Regions from separate parts of the Streptomyces sp. NBC_00096 genome, predicted to be linked through region 1. Evidence: riboswitches for the same ligand, from Rfam matches in the RefSeq annotation. Region 1 holds a riboswitch; each other region holds the start of a gene.

What was found. Region 1 has a riboswitch for cobalamin ahead of OG904_RS30945 (prenyltransferase/squalene oxidase repeat-containing protein). Riboswitches for the same ligand answer to the same signal wherever they lie in the genome.
Region 2: another riboswitch for cobalamin. It lies ahead of metE (5-methyltetrahydropteroyltriglutamate--homocysteine S-methyltransferase); the one in region 1 lies ahead of OG904_RS30945 (prenyltransferase/squalene oxidase repeat-containing protein).
Region 3: another riboswitch for cobalamin. It lies ahead of OG904_RS00310 (ABC transporter substrate-binding protein); the one in region 1 lies ahead of OG904_RS30945 (prenyltransferase/squalene oxidase repeat-containing protein).
Region 4: another riboswitch for cobalamin. It lies ahead of OG904_RS02620 (ribonucleoside triphosphate reductase); the one in region 1 lies ahead of OG904_RS30945 (prenyltransferase/squalene oxidase repeat-containing protein).

The regions. Positions count from the first base shown of each region.
Region 1 covers NZ_CP108221.1:6,914,634-6,919,291, forward strand. Annotated here, with positions in the region: gene OG904_RS30945 (prenyltransferase/squalene oxidase repeat-containing protein) at 1-1,520, opposite strand, end outside; cobalamin riboswitch at 1,631-1,769, opposite strand; cobalamin riboswitch at 1,886-1,961, shown strand; gene OG904_RS30950 (hypothetical protein) at 2,092-3,504, shown strand; gene OG904_RS30955 (enoyl-CoA hydratase) at 3,594-4,379, opposite strand; gene mmsB (3-hydroxyisobutyrate dehydrogenase) at 4,376-4,658, opposite strand, start outside.
Region 2 covers NZ_CP108221.1:259,215-263,872, reverse strand. Annotated here, with positions in the region: gene aceA (isocitrate lyase) at 1-406, shown strand, start outside; gene aceB (malate synthase A) at 447-2,045, shown strand; gene OG904_RS01210 (3-hydroxybutyryl-CoA dehydrogenase) at 2,042-2,926, shown strand; cobalamin riboswitch at 3,075-3,300, shown strand; gene metE (5-methyltetrahydropteroyltriglutamate--homocysteine S-methyltransferase) at 3,474-4,658, shown strand, end outside.
Region 3 covers NZ_CP108221.1:65,835-70,492, reverse strand. Annotated here, with positions in the region: gene OG904_RS00325 (GNAT family N-acetyltransferase) at 1-28, opposite strand, end outside; gene OG904_RS00320 (SDR family oxidoreductase) at 126-848, opposite strand; gene OG904_RS00315 (helix-turn-helix domain-containing protein) at 1,096-2,175, shown strand; cobalamin riboswitch at 2,178-2,320, shown strand; gene OG904_RS00310 (ABC transporter substrate-binding protein) at 2,356-3,360, shown strand; gene OG904_RS00305 (FecCD family ABC transporter permease) at 3,357-4,412, shown strand; gene OG904_RS00300 (ABC transporter ATP-binding protein) at 4,529-4,658, shown strand, end outside.
Region 4 covers NZ_CP108221.1:581,928-586,585, reverse strand. Annotated here, with positions in the region: gene OG904_RS02630 (hypothetical protein) at 1-324, opposite strand, end outside; gene OG904_RS02625 (glycoside hydrolase family 71 protein) at 758-2,467, shown strand; cobalamin riboswitch at 2,556-2,706, shown strand; gene OG904_RS02620 (ribonucleoside triphosphate reductase) at 2,735-4,513, shown strand; gene OG904_RS02615 (anaerobic ribonucleoside-triphosphate reductase activating protein) at 4,510-4,658, shown strand, end outside.

The DNA.
Region 1 (4,658 bases):
ACCAGGTCGCTCCCGGCGCCCGCGAGGGCGACCGTGGAGGTGGGGAACAGCCGCGACTCGGTGTCGTCCTCCTCGAAGCCGAAGCCGCCCGCGGGGAACTGGTGCCTGGAGAGCCAGGAGATGCCGGCGTCCGCGAAGGCGTCGTCGCCCAGGGCGCGCAGGGCCTGGGCGGCCCAGGCGGTGGAGGCCGGACTCCCGGTGGTCATATAGGCGGCGGAGGGCCAGGCGCCGGTCGCCAGCTGGGACTTCTTCAGGTATCCGCGGGCCTTCTGGACGACCGCGTCGTGCCCGCCGGCCCGGCGCAGGGCCAGGGTGATCAGCCCGGTCGAGTTCGCGTCGCTGTCGCACCAGCCGCCCGCGCGGATCAGGACGCTGGTGAAGCCGCCGTCCTCGCACTGGAGGGCGGTCAGCCGGTTCACGGCGTCGGCGGGCGGCGTCACACCGCCGCTCAGCAGGGCGATGACGGCCATGGCCTGGGCATCGGACTGGCCGGTGGTGCGGAAGTCGCCCTTGGTGAGGCAGCCCTCGATCGTGTCGCCGTCACCGACGTCCCTGGGACAGACGTACTTCACGAGGTCGCCCAGCAGGTCGTGCCCGCCGAAGTCGCGCGGGTCCTCGCCGGTCGCCTCGGCGACGAGGGCGAGGCGCGCGGCGGCGGTGGCGTCGGGCACACCGCCCTTCCCGGCCGGGTAGGCGTACGCGTCCGTCTGCGCGGGCGTGGCGAGGAAGTCGGCGGCCTTGCGGGCCGCCGGGCTGTTGGCGTCGGCCGCGGCCAGGGCGAAGACGACCTCGGTGGTGAAGAAGTGGTTCGGGGCGGTGGCGCCCTCGTCGACGACCCGTTCGCCGTCCGTGAGCCTCCCGGTGAGCCAGCGGGTGGCGGCGGGCAGGTCGACCGACCCGGCGGGCACGCTGGGCGGGGCGGTGGGGACGGTCGGGTCCGGGGTGGAGCCGCCCCCGGCCCGTACGTCGTCGGGGGAGAAGGAGGGCTTGCCCTTGGTGCCGCCGGTGTCGGTGCCGCCGTAGACCCAGGCGTCGACGTCGCCGGGCTTGGGGGTGCGCGCCAGGGCGCCGAGCGGGCTGTAGGTCCAGTTCTTCTGACCGGGGGAGGCGATCCAGTACGACCAGTAGGCGGTGGCCTGGGGGGTGAGTACGCACTCCTCCTTGTCCGGAGTGGGGTACTGCGTACCGGAGTTGAAGGAGCCGTTGCCTATCCGGCAGATGAACCCGGCACCGTCGTGCACGGTTCCGGTGGTGGTGAACCCGCCCGTGTGCAGCAGCTCGTAGCCGGTGGTGGGGGTGGTGTCGCACCCGCGCTCGACCTTCCCGCCGAACGGGCCGAAGTCCACGGCGACGACGGCACCGACGGTGGCGGTGCACTGCTCGACCGGGTCGGCGCTCGCCGAGGAGGGGACCGTGAGGAAGCCCACTCCCGCGCCGAGGGCGAGGAAGGACGCGGTCGCGAGGGAGAGGAACCGCCGTCTCGTCCCCGTCTGCCGTTTCGCCTGCTGTTCGGTCCCCACCGCGGCCCCTCGTCTCTGCCGGGCGGCTGCGTGCGTGACGATGCGCCCCCACACGGCTGCTCCGCCGTGGGGAGGCTGCGACGACCACACCGTAGTCCGCGACGGCGCTCTTCGTACTGTGTCCCTGCTCCAGGCATTCCGGCTCACCCGGGACGGACCGGGCCTACGGTTGCGGGTCAGCGCCGGAATTCGACCGGCTTCCCCTGGAGCTGAGTAGTTCTCAGCCGGAGTGCAACACGGATCCCGACGACGCGTCAAGGTGGTGCGGGTCTCACCGGACCCCTCCCGGATGCCCGGCGCCAGGCCCCGGTCCGGGTGGCTGGCGGTCCCTTGATCACTCGGGTAGCGTCCTGGGCTGCCACATGGGGGAATCCGGTGAGAAGCCGGAGCTGACGCGCAACGGTGTGGGACGGCGGGGGCCGTCTCCGAGCCCGAATGCCCATACGGCGACGCATCACAGGAAGCCGTACCACGCGTTCCGGACGGCGGCCCCCGGCATGCCCGGCCGTGCGCCCGCACGGCGGCACTGCTGCAGGGACCGGCCGGCGTCCGCCGATTCCAGGAGCAGGCCATGTCCCGTCCCCGTACCTCCCGCCGCCTCGCGCTCGCGGTCCCCGCAGTGCTCGGAGCCTTCGCTCTGACCGTGCTGCCCGCCTCCGCGACGTCCAGCCCCGCACAGCTCGCGACGTCCAAGACCAACGGCGTCGCCTACCTCAAGTCCCTCCAGGCGGCCGACGGTTCGTACGCCGGCGCGGGCCTGTCCAACGAGTGGGCGTTCAGCACCTTCGCCGCCGCGGGCACCGCGGTCGTCGACGTCGCCCCGGGTGGCGACACCACGAAGAACGCGCGCACGGTCTACCGCAACCTGCTCTCCACCGCGGCCTGGCCGCAGGCCTCCCCGGTGGTCACGGACTTCGAGCGAGGCACCCTCAACGCCTACGCGGCCGGCATCGACCCGTCCCGGGTCTCGGCCTCCCGCAACCTCATGGCGAACGTCTACTCCTACTGGCAGACGGCCGAGCCGGGCTACTTCGGCCCGTCCGGGAACTTCAACGGAACCGTCTTCGCGGCCCTTTCGCTGCGCGGGGCCAAGACCCAGGCCGGCGCCAACCGCATCCCCCAGGCCCTGACCGACTCCCTGGTCACCCGCATCCGCGCCAACCAGCACGTCGACGGCGGCTGGACCTTCCAGAAGGCCGAGGGCAACACCACGGTCCTCAACTCCGCGAGCGATGTGGACATGACGGGTGCGGCGATGGCAGCCCTCTGCGTCTCCGGAGTCCCCAGCACCGACACCGACATCGTCCAGGCCAAGAACTTCCTCAAGAGCACCCTGGTCAACGCCACCGGTGCCTTCAACTCGCTCTACGGCGTCAACTCCAGCTCCAACGGCTGGGGCGTAGCCGGTCTCAACGCCTGCGGAATCAACCCGCAGACCAGTGACTTCCTCACCGCCAACGGCAAGACCCCGGTCGACTTCCTGATCGCCAACCAGTACAACCCGGCCGGCGGCTTCAAGTACAAGCCGACCGACACCGGCCCCTCCGCCTACGCCTCCATCGACGCACTGCGCGCCGTGGCCGGCGGCGGTTTCACCACGGCCCCGCCCGTCCCGGTCACCCCCGGCGCCCCGCAGTGGGTCGCCCAGTCCACCTTCACGGCCGGTACGGCCACCAAGCTGGCGCTGACCGTCGACAACGGCGCCGGCGGCCTCAAGGTCTGCTCGGTGGCCTTCACCCCGACCGGTACGACCACCACGCTCGGCGACGTACTGAACGCGGCGGTCTCCGGCGCCACCCCCTCGGGCTGCGTCACCGGCGTGACCCCCTCGTCGGGCACCGGCACCATCACCGACATCAACGGCAAGGCCAACAGCGGTTCCGGCACCTGGAAGGTCAGCGTCGACGGTTCCGCCTTCGCCGGCGCCGCCCGCAACAAGGTGATCAACGTGGGCGACACCATCGCCCTGCGCTGGGGCGCCTGATCCCCGCGCTCCCGTGATCCCCGGGGGTGCGGGACCGCGGCTCGCGGTCCCGCACCCGTCCGGCGGCCCGGCCGGCCCCGTCGGCCCTGTCAGCCGTGGGTGAAGTGCGGCGGGCGCTTGTCCACGAAGGCGGACATGCCCTCCTTCTGATCGGCGGTGGCGAACACCGCGTGGAACAGGCGGCGTTCGAAGCGGACCCCCTCGGCGAGCGTGGTCTCGAAGGCGCGGTCCACGGCCTCCTTGGCCATCATCGCGACCGGCTTCGACATCCCGGCCACGGTCTCGGCGACGGACAGGGCCTCCGCGAAGAGCTCACCGGCCGGGACGATCCGCGACACCAGCCCGGCCCGTTCGGCCTCCTCGGCGTCCATGGTGCGACCGGTGAGGCACAGTTCCATCGCCTTGGCCTTGCCGACGGCCCGGGTCAGACGCTGGGATCCGCCGATGCCCGGTATGACGCCGAGCCTGATCTCGGGCTGCCCGAACTTCGCGGTGTCGGCGGCGAGCAGGATGTCGCAGAGCATGGCGAGTTCGCAGCCGCCGCCCAGCGCGTAACCGGAGACGGCGGCCACGGTCGGCGTACGGATCCGGCCGAGCCGGTCCCAGGCGGTGAACCAGTCGGAGAGGTACATGTCCATGTAGCCCTGCGGCCGCATCTCCTTGATGTCCGCGCCCGCGGCGAACGCCTTCGCGGATCCGGTGATGAGGATGCAGCCGGTCCGCGGATCCCGGTCCAGTGCCTCCGCGGCGGCCACCACCTCCTCCATCACCCGGAGGTTGAGGGCGTTGAGGGCCTCCGGCCGGTTGAGGGTCAGCACGGCCACCCGGCCCTTGCGTTCCAGCAGGATGGTCTCGTAGGAAGTGCCGTCGGTCATGCGGGAGTTCCGTTCTGCGGTCGAAGGGTGCGGACGATCGCCGAGAAGTCCAGGCCGGCGCCCCCGGCCCCGGCGAACGCGGCGTACATCTCGGCGGCCCTGAGCCCCAGCGGCGCCTCGACGCCACCGGCCCGCAGGGCGTTGGCCGCGAGGCCGAGGTCCTTGGCCATGAGGGACGCGGCGAATCCGGGCCGGTAGTCGCGGTTGGCGGGACTGGCGGGAACGGGCCCGGGGACCGGGCAGTTCACGGTGAGCGCCCAGCACTGCCCGGAGGCGGTG
Region 2 (4,658 bases), 6.7 Mb from region 1:
CCGCGAGTTCGCCGAGGCCATCCACGCCCGGTACCCGGACCAGATGCTCGCCTACAACTGCTCGCCCTCCTTCAACTGGAAGGCCGCCCTGGACGACGACCAGATCGCCAAGTTCCAGCGGGAGCTGGGCGCCATGGGCTACCGCTTCCAGTTCATCACCCTGGCCGGCTTCCACTCCCTCAACCACGGCATGTTCGACCTCGCCCGCGGCTACGCCGAGCACGGCATGAGCGCGTACGTCGACCTGCAGGAGCGGGAGTTCGCCGCGCAGGCGCAGGGGTTCACCGCCGTCAGGCACCAGCGCGAGGTCGGCACCGGCTACTTCGACCTGGTCTCCACCGCCGTCAACCCCGCCTCCTCCACCACCGCGCTCGCCGGCTCCACCGAGGAGGAGCAGTTCCACTGAGCAGGCCCCGCCGCCCCACCACGCCGAGGAGCAGAACCGCATGTCACCCACGCCCCTGACCAGCAGCGTCCGGGTTATCGGCGCACCGGCCGAGCGCCACGAGGAGATCCTCACGCCCGAGGCGCTGGAGTTCATAGGCCGGCTCGACGCCGCATTCGCGGACCGGCGCCTGGAGCTCCTCAAGGAGCGCCGCCGCCGGTCCGCCCACCTGATCTCCGGGTCCCCCCTGGACTTCCCCCGTGCCACCGCCGCCGTCCGCGCCGACCCCGGCTGGCGCGTGGCCCCGCCCGCCCCCGGTCTGACCGACCGCCGGGTCGAGATCACCGGCCCGCCGGAGCGCCGGATGACGGTCAACGCCCTCAACTCCGGCGCCCGGGTCTGGATGGCCGACTTCGAGGACGCCACCGCCCCGACCTGGAACAACGTCATCGGCGGCCAGCTCAACCTGCTCGACGCCATCGGGCGGCGCATCGACTTCACCACCCCTGAGGGCAAGGAGTACCGCCTCGGCGCGGACCTCGCGACCATCATGGTCCGCCCGCGCGGCTGGCACCTGACCGAGGAGCACCTGGAGATCGACGGCCGGCCCGTCGCCGCCTCGCTCGTCGACTTCGGCCTGTACTTCTTCCACTGCGCCCGGCGCCAGATCGACGCCGGGCACGGACCGTACTTCTACCTCCCCAAGCTGGAGAACCGGTACGAGGCGCGGCTGTGGAACGACGTCTTCCTGCTCGCCCAGGAACTCCTAGGGATCCCCCGCGGCAGCGTCCGCGCCACCGTCCTCATCGAGACGATCACGGCCGCCTTCGAGATGGAGGAGATCCTCTACGAGCTGCGCGAGCACAGCGCGGGACTCAACGCGGGCCGCTGGGACTACCTGTTCAGCCTGATCAAGACCTTCGGCCACCGGACCGACTTCCAGCTCCCCGACCGGGCGAAGGTCACGATGACCGCCCCGTTCATGCGGGCGTACACCGAACTCCTCGTGCGCACCTGCCACCGGCGCGGTGCCCACGCCATCGGCGGCATGGCGGCCCACGTCCCGAGCCGGGACGCCGAAGCCAACGCCGCGGCCCTCGCCAAGGTGCGCCTGGACAAGGAGTACGAGGCCGAGGCCGGCTCCGACGGTTCCTGGGTCGCCCACCCCGGGCTCGTCCCCGGCTGCCGCGAGGTCTTCGACGGAGTGCTGGGAGAGCGGCCGAACCAGCTGGCGAGGACGCGCGAGGACGTCGAGGTCACGGCCGCCGACCTGCTGTCCGTCCGCCGCATCGCCGCCCCGCCCACCCAGGAGGGCATCCGCTCCAACGTGGCCGTGGCACTGCGCTACTTCGACGCCTGGCTGCGCGGCAGCGGCGCCGTCGCACTGAACGGGCTGATGGAGGACGCCGCCACCGCCGAGATCGCCCGCGTGCAGATCTGGCAATGGCTGCGCCACGACCGGGTGGACCGGGCGACGGTCACCGACCTCCTCGACGCCGAATGCGCTGCCCTGGAGTCCGAGGACCCGCGGGCACTCGCCCTCGAAGCCAGGGAGATCTTCGTGGACACCGCACTCTCGGTCCACCTGCCCGCCTTCTTCACCCCCGAGGCCTACACCCGCCACCTCGTCCGCCGTACCGGCGCGCGGGTGACCGCGTGAGCGCCACCGCGGGCGCGTCCCGCATCCAGCGCGTCGGAGTCGTCGGCGGCGGGCAAATGGGCGCCGGCATCGCCGAGGTGTGCGCCCGCGCCGGAATCGACACCGTCGTCGCCGAGTCGGACGCGGCCGCCGCCCGCGCCGCCGGCGAACGCGTCGCCGTATCCCTGGAACGCGCCGTCCAGCGCGGCAAGCTGGACCGGATCTCCGCCGAGGACGCCCTGGCCCGGCTCGTGTTCACGGGCGACCTGGAAGACCTCGCCGACCGGCAGCTGGTCATCGAGGCCGTCACCGAGAACCCGGACGCCAAGGCGGAGGTCTTCACCGCCCTCGACAAGATCGTCGAGGACCGGGAGGCCGTCCTCGCCACGAACACCTCGGCCATCCCGATCATGCGGCTGGGCATGGCCACCGGCCGCGCGGACCGGGTGGTGGGCCTGCACTTCTTCAACCCCGTACCCGTCCTGCCGCTGGTCGAGGTCGTCTCCTCCCTGCACACCTCGGCGGACACCGTCGCCACCGTGGAGTCCTTCGCCCGCGACGCCCTGGGCAAGACCATGGTCCGCTCCCAGGACCGGGCCGGCTTCGTCGTCAACGCGCTGCTCGTCCCCTACCTCCTCTCGGCCATTCGGATGGCCGAATCCGGGTACGCCAGCGCCGCCGACGTGGACGCCGGGATGGAGCTGGGCTGCGCCCACCCCATGGGGCCGCTCAAGCTCGCCGACCTGATCGGCCTGGACACGGTCGCGGCCATCGCCGAGTCGCTCTACGAGGAGTTCAAGGAACCCCTGTTCGCCCCGCCCCCGCTGCTCCAGCGGATGGTGCAGGCGGGGCTGCTGGGCCGCAAGAGCGGCCGCGGGTTCCACATGTACGGCCGGGCCTGAGGGTCCCGGCAGGTCTCCGGGCAGAGGGTGCGCCGGAGGCGCGCAAGAGCGGTGGGGGCGCGGCGAGTGGTGTCGCCGCACCCCCGCCGTGTCCCATTTCACCGTCCGCCCACCGGACCGCTGTGTCCATTCTCGAGTCCGGCGGCCTAGGGTGGGCCCCGCAGCTGGTTCGCCCCGTCCGCCAGGCGGGATGCGTCGTAAGAGGGAACCCGGTGGAAATCCGGGACTGCCCCGCAGCGGTGAGCGGGAACGACCGCCGTCATACGCACTGGGACCGGAACCGGTCCTGGGAAGCGACGGCCAGTAGGAGCCCGCCGGGAGACCGGCAGGCGTGCCCGCGAGTCCGAAGACCTGCCCGTTGCCCGTGCGCGATCGACCGCGCACGGTTTCCCGGTGACCTCGTGGGCGGGTCGGCGTGCAATGCGGGCGGATCCTCCCGTCGCGTACCCAGACGTACGCGATCCCGGCGGTCCTCCCGTTCCGGCACCCCTTCGCACCCTCGGCCCGTCACCGGGTCCATGGAGACACGCTCGCGAAGGAGAGTTCCGTGACCACCGAGTCCACAGCCGCGCCAGTACGGGCCACCGTGTACGGCTACCCCCGCCAGGGCCAGAACCGCGAACTGAAGAAGGCCGTCGAGGGCTACTGGAAGGGCCGCGTCACCGCCGAAGCCCTCCGGAACACCGCCCGCGAACTGCGCCGCACCAACTGGCGGCAGCTCGCCGAGGCCGGCATCACCGAGGTTCCGACCGGCGACTTCTCCTACTACGACCACGTACTCGACACCACGGTCATGGTCGGCGCGGTACCCGCCCGCCACCGGGCGGCAGCCCGGGCAGGGGCCCTGGACGGGTACTTCGCGATGGCGCGCGGCACACAGGACGTGGCCCCCCTCGAAATGACCAAGTGGTTCGACACCAACTACCACTACCTCGTCCCCGAACTGGGCCCCGACACCGTCTTCACGGCCGACTCCGCCAAGCAGGTCGCCGAACTGAAGGAAGCCCTGGCCCTCGGCCACACCGCCCGGCCGGTCCTGGTCGGCCCGCTGACGTACCTGCTCCTCGCCAAGCCCGCACCGGGCGTCGCCGCCGACTTCGAGCCGCTGACCCTCCTCGACCGGCTGCTGCCGGTCTACGCCCAGGTCCTCGCGGACCTGCGCGCCGCGGGCGCCGCATGGGTCCAGCTGGACGAGCCGGCACTGGTCCAGGACCGCACCCCGGCCGAACTGAACGCCGCCGCCCGCACCTACCGGGAGCTCGGTGCCCTGACCGAGCGCCCCAAGCTGCTCGTCGCCTCGTACTTCGACCGGCTCGGGGAAGCCCTGCCCGTACTGGCGAAGGCCCCCGTGGAGGGCCTCGCCCTCGACTTCACCGGCGCGGCCGAAGCCAACCTGCGCGATCTCGCCGCGGTCGGCGGCCTCCCCGGCAAGCGACTGGTCGCCGGCGTGGTCGACGGCCGCAACATCTGGATCAACGACCACCAGAAGTCGCTGACCACCCTCGGAACGCTCCTCGGTCTCGCCGGCCGGGTCGACGTCGCGGCATCCTGCTCCCTGCTGCACGTCCCGCTCGACGCCGACGCCGAGCGCGACATCGACCCGCAGATCCGCCGCTGGCTCGCCTTCGCCCGCCAGAAGACCACCGAGATCACCACGCTGGCCCGGGGACTGGCCGGGGGCACCGGCTCGATCACCGCCGAACTCGCCGCCAACCGGGCCGACCTGGCCTCC
Region 3 (4,658 bases), 6.8 Mb from region 1:
GGGGGGTGGGGAGGAGTTCGTTGTTCATCGCGGAGATGCTCGCCCGGAACCGGAGGCCTGTCCATTGCATTTACGCGGGGTGGGGGCCGTGCCCCTGGTTCGGGGCGGGGCGGGGAAGAGGTGGGTCAGGCCTGCTGGCCGGTGGAGGCGAGCACGATCTCGCGGATGGTGACGTTGCGGGGCTGCCCGTAGGCGTACGCGATCGCCTCCGCCACCACCTGGGGCGCGAGCGCACCACCCGCGGACTCCTTCCACGCCTGGTAGTCGCTCTTGATCCGCTCGTCGCTGGTGTGGGAGAGCAGCTCGGTCTCCACGGCGCCCGGTGCGATGGTCACCACCCGGACCCCGGTCGCGGCCACCTCCTCGCGCAGGTTCTCCGACATCGCGTGGACGGCGAACTTCGTCCCGACGTACGCCGCGTGGTTCGGAAAGGTCTTGCGGCCCGCGACGGAGCTGATGTTCACGATCGTGCCTGCGCCGCGCGCGATCATGCCGGGGAGGACCGCGCGGGTTCCGTAGAGCAGGCCCTTGACGTTGATGTCGATCATCCGCTCCCACTCGTCCACCGGCTGGTCGGCGATCCGCCCCAGCAGCATCGCGCCGGCGTTGTTGACCAGCAGGTCCACCGGGCCGAACCGCTCCTCGGCCGCGCGGACCGCCGCCTCCACGGCCGCCCGGTCGGTGACGTCGACCTTGAGGCACAGGGTGTCGGGCAGTCCGAGCTCCTCCAGCTTGTCCAGCCGGCGGGCGAGCAGGAGCAGGGGGTGTCCCTGGGAGGACAGCAGGCGGGCGGTGGCCGCGCCGATGCCGGAGCTGGCGCCGGTGACGACGACGAGGGGCTTCGCCATGGTGATCTTGATCCTTTGCGGGGAGGGGAGACGGGGGAGGGGTGGAGGGGCGGAGGGGTGGAGCGGGGACGCAGGGCGAGCGGGCTACCTCTCCAGGAGAGCACCGTCCGGCGGGCTCCACCGGCCGCCCCGGGGGTGGAGTCGTACCAGGGGTACGCAAGACCCCCCCCTTACAGCGGATCGGCCGCTTCCATTCCTGCCCGGGCGCCCCCGGCAAGATTCGGAAGGGACGGCCTAGCCTGGAGGGATGACCGTCACTGCCGGGCGCGAGCCCAATCCCGACCTGCGGGACTTCCTGCGCTCCCGGCGCGCCCGGATCGCTCCAGAGGAGATCGGCGCCGCCGCGCACGCGGGCCGGCGACGGGTGCCAGGGCTCCGCCGCGAGGAGGTCGCGCAGCTGGCCGGGGTCAGCGTCGACTACTACATCCGGCTGGAGCAGGGCCGCAACCTGCACGTTTCCACCGAGGTGCTCGACGCGGTGGCCCGTGCGCTACGGCTCGACGCCACCGAGCGCAGCCACCTCTTCGACCTGGCCCGGCCGCAGCGGGCCGACGGGCGCGGGTCCGGAGGCGGAGGCGGAAACGGCCACGGACATGGGCACGGGCTCGGGCTCGGGCTCGGGCTCGGGCTCGGGCTCGGAGATGGGCTCAGAGATGGGCCAGGACATGGGCCAGGACATGGGCTCGGGCATGGGCGCGGACACCAGCCGGGAAGCGACCCCGTACGCGGATCCGCGCCCGGAACCGTCCGCGCCGCCGGATCCACCGGAGCCGCCGTACCGCAGCGCGTGCGGGCCGGGCTGTACCGGGTGCTGGACGCCCTGGACGGCACCCCGGCGATGATCATGGGGCACCGGCTGGACGTCCTGGCCGCGAACCGGCTCGCCAAGGCCCTCTACACCGACTTCGACGCACTGGCCCACCGGGACCGCAACCTCGCCCGCTTCATCTTCCTCGACCCCGCCGCCCGCGAGCTCCTCGCCGACTGGGAGACCGGCGCGCGCGGAGCCGTCGCCGCGCTGCGGCTCTACGCGGGCCGGCACCCGTACGACCCCGCGCTGCGCCCCCTCGTCGACGAACTGTCGGAGAGCGACGAGGACTTCCGGCAGTGGTGGGCCGCGCACGACGTGCTCGAATACACCCACGGCACCAAGCGCTACCGCCACCCCGTCGTCGGTGAACTGGCCCTGGAGTACGAGTCCCTCACCCTCCCGGACGACCCCGACCAGGCCCTCTACCTCTACACCGCCGAGCCGGGATCCCCCTCCGAAGAGGCCCTGCGGACGCTCGCCTCCCGGACGGCCGACGCGCTGCACCCGAACGGATGATCGCACTCCGTATGGCAGAGTGGACCGGGTCATCCAGGCGGTGCAGGACAGGAATCCGGTGCGAATCCGGTGCGGTCCCGCCACTGTGACCGGAACCCCCAGGGGAACCGGGAGCCAGACACTGACGCACCGCCTTTTCGGTTCGACCAGGGGACGCGGATCCCCCGGAGAGGCTTCGTCATGCCGTCGTACCCCCGCGCACTTCTGCGCGCGCTCCTGCCCGTCCCGCTCCTGATACCGCTGACCGCGTGCGGGGCCCCGGCGGGATCCCCGGCCGGGGCGAACGACGCGGCCGCGGGGGCGGGCGCCGCGCCCGGGTACCCGTACACCGTCACCAACTGCGGTGTCAGCAGCACCTATCAGGCGCCGCCGCGGCGCGCCGTCGCGATGAACCAGCACGCCACCGAGATCCTCCTGGCCCTCGGGCTGGAGGAGAAGATGGCCGGGACGGCCTACCTCGACGACGCCGTGCTGCCCGCCTACCGACCCGCCTACGACAAGATCAAGGTGCTGGCGAAGGAGTACCCCTCCAAGGAGGTCCTGCTCGGCGCCAACCCCGATTTCGTGTACGGGGGTTACTCCAGCGCCTTCGACAAGGCGCAGGGCCGCGACCGCGAGGGCCTCGCGAAGTCCGGCATCAACTCCCGGCTCAGCGTGGAGTACTGCACCGACGGGAAGGTCGGCCTGGAACAGCTCAGGACCGAGATCACCGAAGTGGCGCGGACCTTCGGTGTGCCCGAGCGCGGCGACAAGCTCATCGCGGACGAACAGCGCCGCATCGACGCCGTTCGCGGGCGGGTGAAGGACAAGGCCCGGCCCGCCGTCTTCGTCTACGACTCGGGCGAGGCCTCCGCCTTCACCTCGGGAGGCAAGGGCATCGGCAACGAGATCGTCTCGCTGGCGGGCGGGACGAACGTGTTCGCCGACCTCGAGGACACCTTCGGCGACGTGTCGTGGGAGAAGGTCATCGAGCGCAAGCCCGAGGTCGTCCTCATCTACGACTACGGCGGCACCACCGTCGAAGCCAAGAAGCAGCGCCTGTTGAACGACCCGGCGCTGGCGCAGGTTCCCGCCGTCAGGAACCAGCGGTTCGTCGTACTGCCGCTGTCCTCCGCGGTACTCGGCGTGCGCGTGGCCGACGCCGTGGAGTCGCTGGGCGGCGGGCTCCACCCCGACGCCGCGTGAGGCGTCGGTTCGCCCGCGCGTCCACCCGTACACCGCTCGTCCTGGCCGTACTCGCCGGCGCGCTGGCCGCGTCGGCCGTGGCGGGGCTGGCCCTGGGGCCGGTACGGATCCCTCCCGGCCAGGTGCTCGACATCGTGCTCGGGGGACCCGGACCGGGAGGGGGCGCGGGCGCCTTCGGGGCGATCGTGTGGGACGTCCGGATGCCGCGCGTCCTGCTCGGGGCCGTCGTCGGCGCGGGACTGGCCGTCGCGGGAACCGTGCTCCAGGCCCTCGTACGCAATCCGCTCGCCGACCCGTTCCTGCTCGGAGCCTCCTCCGGGGCCTCGGCGGGAGCGGTGCTGGTGATCGTCTTCGGCGCCGGGGTCCTCGGGTTCGCGGGCGGGGCCGCCGTACCGCTCGCCGCCTTCGCCGGGTCGATGGGCGCACTCGTCGCCGTCTACGCGATGGCCCGGCGCGGCGGCGCCATGACCACCGGCCGGCTGATCCTCGCCGGAGTCGCGGTGCAGTACGTCCTGTCCGCCCTGACCAGCCTCATCCTGGTGCTGGCCGCGCACCCCGACCAGATCCGCAGCGTGCTGTTCTGGACGCTCGGCGGACTCGGCGGGGCCCGCTGGGGCGAACTGGCCCTGCCCGCCGGCGCCCTGCTCCTCGGCACCGGGCTGCTGGTCGCCCTCGCCCGGCCGCTCGACCTGCTGCTCGCGGGGGAGGAGGGCGCCCACACGCTCGGCCTGGACACCAGCCGGTTCCGGGCCGCCGTCTTCGTCCTCACCTCGCTGGTCATCGGGGTGCTGGTGGCCTACAGCGGGGCGATCGGCTTCGTGGGGCTGATGGTTCCGCACGCCGCCCGCATGGTCGTCGGCGCCGGGCACCGGGCGCTGCTGCCGGTGGCCGCCCTGGGCGGGGCGGTGTTCCTGACCCTGGCCGACCTGGTGGCCCGTACCGCCGCCGCGCCGGAGGAGATCCCGGTCGGTGTGGTCACGGCTCTCGTCGGCGGACCGTTCTTCCTGTGGATGCTGCGCGGGTCCAGCCGGAGCGAAGGGGTCGTGGGATGACGGCGGGTAGGGCGGCAGGGGCGGCGCGGCCGGTCTCGGGGCCGGTCTCGGGGCGGCTATCCGGTCGGGTCTCCGGTCGGGTCTCCGGTCGGGTGTCCGGTACGGTCTCCGGTCCGGTGGAACTCGTCGTCGAGGACGTGCGTTATGAGATCGACGGGCAGCCGCTGCTGCACGGGATCGACCTCACCGCCCGCCCCGGCGAGACGGTCGGCGTGGTCGGGCCCAACGGCAGCGGCAAGACCACGC
Region 4 (4,658 bases), 6.3 Mb from region 1:
CAGGTGTTCGCAGCCGTCGAGGACGAGCAGCATGTCGCGCTCCGCGAGCCATGACGCCGCGTTCGAGGTGCCGCACGGCAGGAAGGGGATGCCCGGTACGCAGCCCAGTGCGGCGGTCAGATCGCGGACCCCGAAGCGGTGGTCCATGGCGACCACGGCCACCCCGTCGCAGAAGTTGGACGCGAGCCGTTGCCCGATCTCCCGCACCAGCAGGCTCCGGGGCTCCCGGAACCGTCCGGTGACGGTGAGCACCCTGCCCCGCCGGACGGCGGTGAGCAGCCGGGACAGCTCGGCGGACGTCGCCGGAATCGTACCGGCGCCCATGGAATTGGAATCCCTCATCGGCACGATGCCCCCCATGCATGCGTGACCATACGCGGCAAGAGGGTTGTTTCGAGCCGCATGAAGACGATTATGCGCCACTTTCATGGGAAGGCTAGGGGAATTTCCTATTCCGGTGAAAGGCCCGTGCCGCCCGGTGATCACCGCAGTTGTACAAGTCACATATTTTTGTCCACCGCCTGTCCACGGCCTGTTCGCCACACTGCGAAGAGGTGTCGTCAAGATGAACTCAGGCCGCAGTCAAGGCCGGAGGGCGTCCGAGTGGCCGGATCTCCCGCCATCCGGACGTAGTCCCCGTGGTCCCCGTGACGTACGTGCCGGGCCCCGGCTCACAGTGAACAGTTGTCCGGGGAGCCGGAATCGGCTGTACTGCTGTGCAGCCCGACGTGCGGGCATATTCGGGGAGGGGCCACGAATGAGTAGGGACCAGCGGCGGGCCGAGCGGAGTGCGAGACCTGCATCGCACCGCCGCCGTCCGGGCTTCCGGGGCCGTAGGTCCCTGCTGGCCCTCTTCCTGTCGGCCTTCTTCCTGGTCGGCGTCTGCACCGCGACCGGAATCGCCTGGGATCCCCTGACGGCCGCCGAACGGTCGGACCGCTCCGCGGCCGGGCCGGCCGACGACCGGGTGCCCGGTGACCCCGGTGACGTCGCCACGCCCTCGGCCACCGGCCCGAGCCCCTCCGCGTCCGCCGGCGGGAGTCCGGGTGCGAAGGCTCCGGACAAGGGCGTCCCGCAGACCGGTACGGACAGCGGGGTGCGCCCCGCCGGAGCCCTGCCCTTCGACCTGCCGCAGACGGCCACCCTGCGCTCCGGCGACGCCGGCAAGAAGCTGGTCTTCGCCCACTACTTCACGCCCTACCCGCTCTCCCTCGACAACGCGAAGGCCGACTCCGACTACTACACCCGCAACTACCTGGACCCGGCGGGCGAGAGCGGCAAGCACGAACGCTACGGCGGCCTGCTGCGCGACCGGCCGCTGCCCGTCCAGCCCAAGGACGGCAACTGGGAGCTCGCCAACCTCCAGCAGGAGGTGCGCACGGCCCGCGCCGCCGGCATCGACGGATTCACCCTCGACCTGCTCTCCCTCTCCGGGAAGAACTGGGACCGCTCCAAGCTCCTGATGGAGGCGGCCCGTTCGGTGGACCCGGCCTTCAGGGTCATGCTGATGCCGGACATGACCTCCCTGGGGACCGATGATCCGCGCGTGCTCGCCGACGCCCTGGCCGACCTCGCCGCGGCCCCGGCCGCACACCGCCTCTCCGACGGACGGCTGGTCGTCTCGCCCTTCAAGGCGGAGGCCAAGAGCGCGGCCTGGTGGACCCAGGTCATGGACGCCCTGAAGTCCGGGCACGGCATCCGCACCGCGTTCGTCCCGCTCTTCCTCGACTTCGGCGCGCACAGCGGCGATTTCTCGTCCATCAGCTACGGGTTCTCCGAATGGGGCAGCCGGAGCTACGTCGGCCAGGAGAGCTCCACGCGCGACGTGCGCAGGGCCCACGACGCGGGCAAGATCTGGATGCAGCCCGTGTCGGTCCAGGACGCCCGCCCCAACCAGGGCATCTACGACGAGGCCGGCAACACCGCGACCCTGCGCGCCACATGGACCCGGTCCATCGAGGACGGGGCCGACTGGGTCCAGCTCACCACCTGGAACGACTACAGCGAGGGGAGCCAGTTCGCCCCGTCGCTGCACAACGGTTATTCCTACCTCGACCTGTCCTCGTACTACCTCACCAAGTTCAAGACGGGCAGCTGGCCGAAGATCGTCCGGGACACGCTGTACCTGACCGCGCGCACCCAGTTCGCCTCCGCCGACCCGAGCGGCAGCCAGTCCCTGGTCATGTCGCTCCGCAAGGGCAGCGCCGCGGCCCGCGACACGGTGGAGGTGCTGAGCTTCCTGGCCGCGCCCGCGAGCATCCGTACGGCCGTCGGGACGGCCGAGGACGTGCGCGAGGCCCCGGTCGGGGTGCACTCCGAACTGCTGCCACTGAAGCCGGGCAGGGCCTCGGCGGTCGTGGTGCGCGGTGGCAGCACCGGGGTTCGGGTGGAGCTGGGCTACCCGGTGGACCGTGCGGTGGAGGTCCAGGACCTCCAGTACTACGCGGCCACCAGCGGCCGCGGGTAACGGGCGGGCGGAGCCGGGGCGAAGGGCCTGAGTCGCAGGACCTTCGTCACCCCATATGTAGTGGTGGCGTGCCCGAGTCGTATCCATATGTAGTGTTGGTCCTGCCGGTTCGGCGGGGCCCGCTCATGCGCGCCCCGACCGAGGCAACAGGGAACCCGGTGGGAATCCGGGACTGCCCCGCAACGGTGAGTCCGCTCCGGCGGACGAGTCCGACACCTGCCGGCACGTGATCCATTCTTCCGTGCCAAGCCTCGTGGGAGGGCTGCCGTGACTGCTGCCGTCGACGCCGTAGAGACCGTGACCGAATACCTGGACCGCCGGGACTGGCGGGTGAACGCCAATGCCAACCAGGGGTACTCGCTCGGCGGCCTCATCCTCAACGCCGCGGGCAAGATCACCGCGAACTACTGGCTGGAGCAGGTCTACCCCGAGGCCGTGGCCCGCGCCCACCGCGAGGGCGACCTCCACATCCACGACCTGGACATGCTCTCCGGCTACTGCGCCGGATGGTCCCTGCGCACCCTGCTGACCGAGGGCTTCAACGGAGTCCCCGGCCAGATCGACTCCGCCCCGCCCCGGCACCTGTCCTCGGCCGTCGGGCAGATCGTGAACTTCCTCGGCACCCTGCAGAACGAATGGGCCGGCGCCCAGGCCTTCTCCTCCTTCGACACCTGCCTCGCCCCCTACGTCCGCCTCGACGCGATGACGTACGAACAGGTCAGGCAGTGCGTCCAGGAGCTCGTGCACAACCTGAACGTGCCCTCGCGCTGGGGCACCCAGACCCCCTTCACCAACCTCACCTTCGACTGGACCTGCCCCGAGGACCTGCGCGAGCAGATCCCGGTGGTCGCGGGGGAGGAGACCGGTTTCACCTACGGCGAGCTCCAGGCCGAGATGGACATGATCAACCGGGCGTACATCGAGGTGATGACGGAGGGCGACGCCACCGGCCGGGTGTTCACCTTCCCCATCCCGACCTACAACATCACCCGGGACTTCCCCTGGGAGAGCGAGAACGCCGAACGGCTCTTCGCGATGACCGCCAAGTACGGACTCCCGTACTTCCAGAACTTCATCAACTCCGAGCTCGAACCGAACATGATCCGCTCCATGTGCTGCCGGCTCCAGCTGGACCTGACGGAGCTCCTCAAGCGCGGCAACGGCCTCTTCGGCAGCGCCGAGCAGACCGGCTCGCTCGGGGTGGTCACCCTCAACTGCGCCCGGCTCGGACACACCCACGCGGGCGACGAGGCGGGGCTGCTCGCCGAGGTGGACCGGCTGTGCGCGCTGGCCAGGGACAGCCTCGAACTGAAGCGGACCACCGTCCAGGACCTGATCGACGGCGGCCTCTTCCCGTACACCAAGCGGTACCTGGGCACCCTGCGCAACCACTTCTCCACCATCGGCGTCAACGGCGTCAACGAGATGATCCGCAACTTCAGCGGGGGCGCGTACGACATCACCGCGCCCGAGGGCCACGCCCTCGCGGTCCGGCTCCTCGACCGGGTCCGGGAGCGGATGGTGGACTTCCAGGAGAGCACCGGTCACCTCTACAACCTGGAGGCCACCCCGGCCGAGGGCACCACCTACCGCTTCGCGAAGGAGGACCGGGCCCGCTTCCCCGGCATCCTCCAGGCCGGCACCGACGCCAACCCGTACTACACCAACTCCTCACAGCTGCCCGTCGGCTGGACCGACGACCCCTTCGAGGCGCTGGAACGCCAGGACGAACTCCAGGGCAAGTACACGGGCGGCACCGTCCTGCACCTGTACACCCCCGAGCGGATCCCGACGGCGGAGGCCTGCCGCGCACTGGTCCGGCGCTCGCTGGAGACCTTCCGGCTCCCGTACCTGACGGTCACCCCGACCTTCTCCATCTGCGCGGACCACGGCTACCTGGCGGGGGAGCGGCCCGACTGTCCCACGTGCGGGGCGGTGTGCGAGGTCTGGACCCGGGTCATGGGCTACCACCGCCCGGTCTCCTCCTTCAACATCGGCAAGAAGGGCGAGCACGCGGAGCGCCTCCACTTCAAGGCGGCGGTGTGACCTCCGCGGCGCCGTCCGCCGCGGTCCCGGCCGAGGTGGTCCGGATCGGCGGCTGGTCCCGGCTGTCCACCTGCGACTGGCCGGGCCGACTGGTGACCACGGTCTTCTGCCAGGGCTGCCCCTGGCGGTGCGGGTACTGCCACAA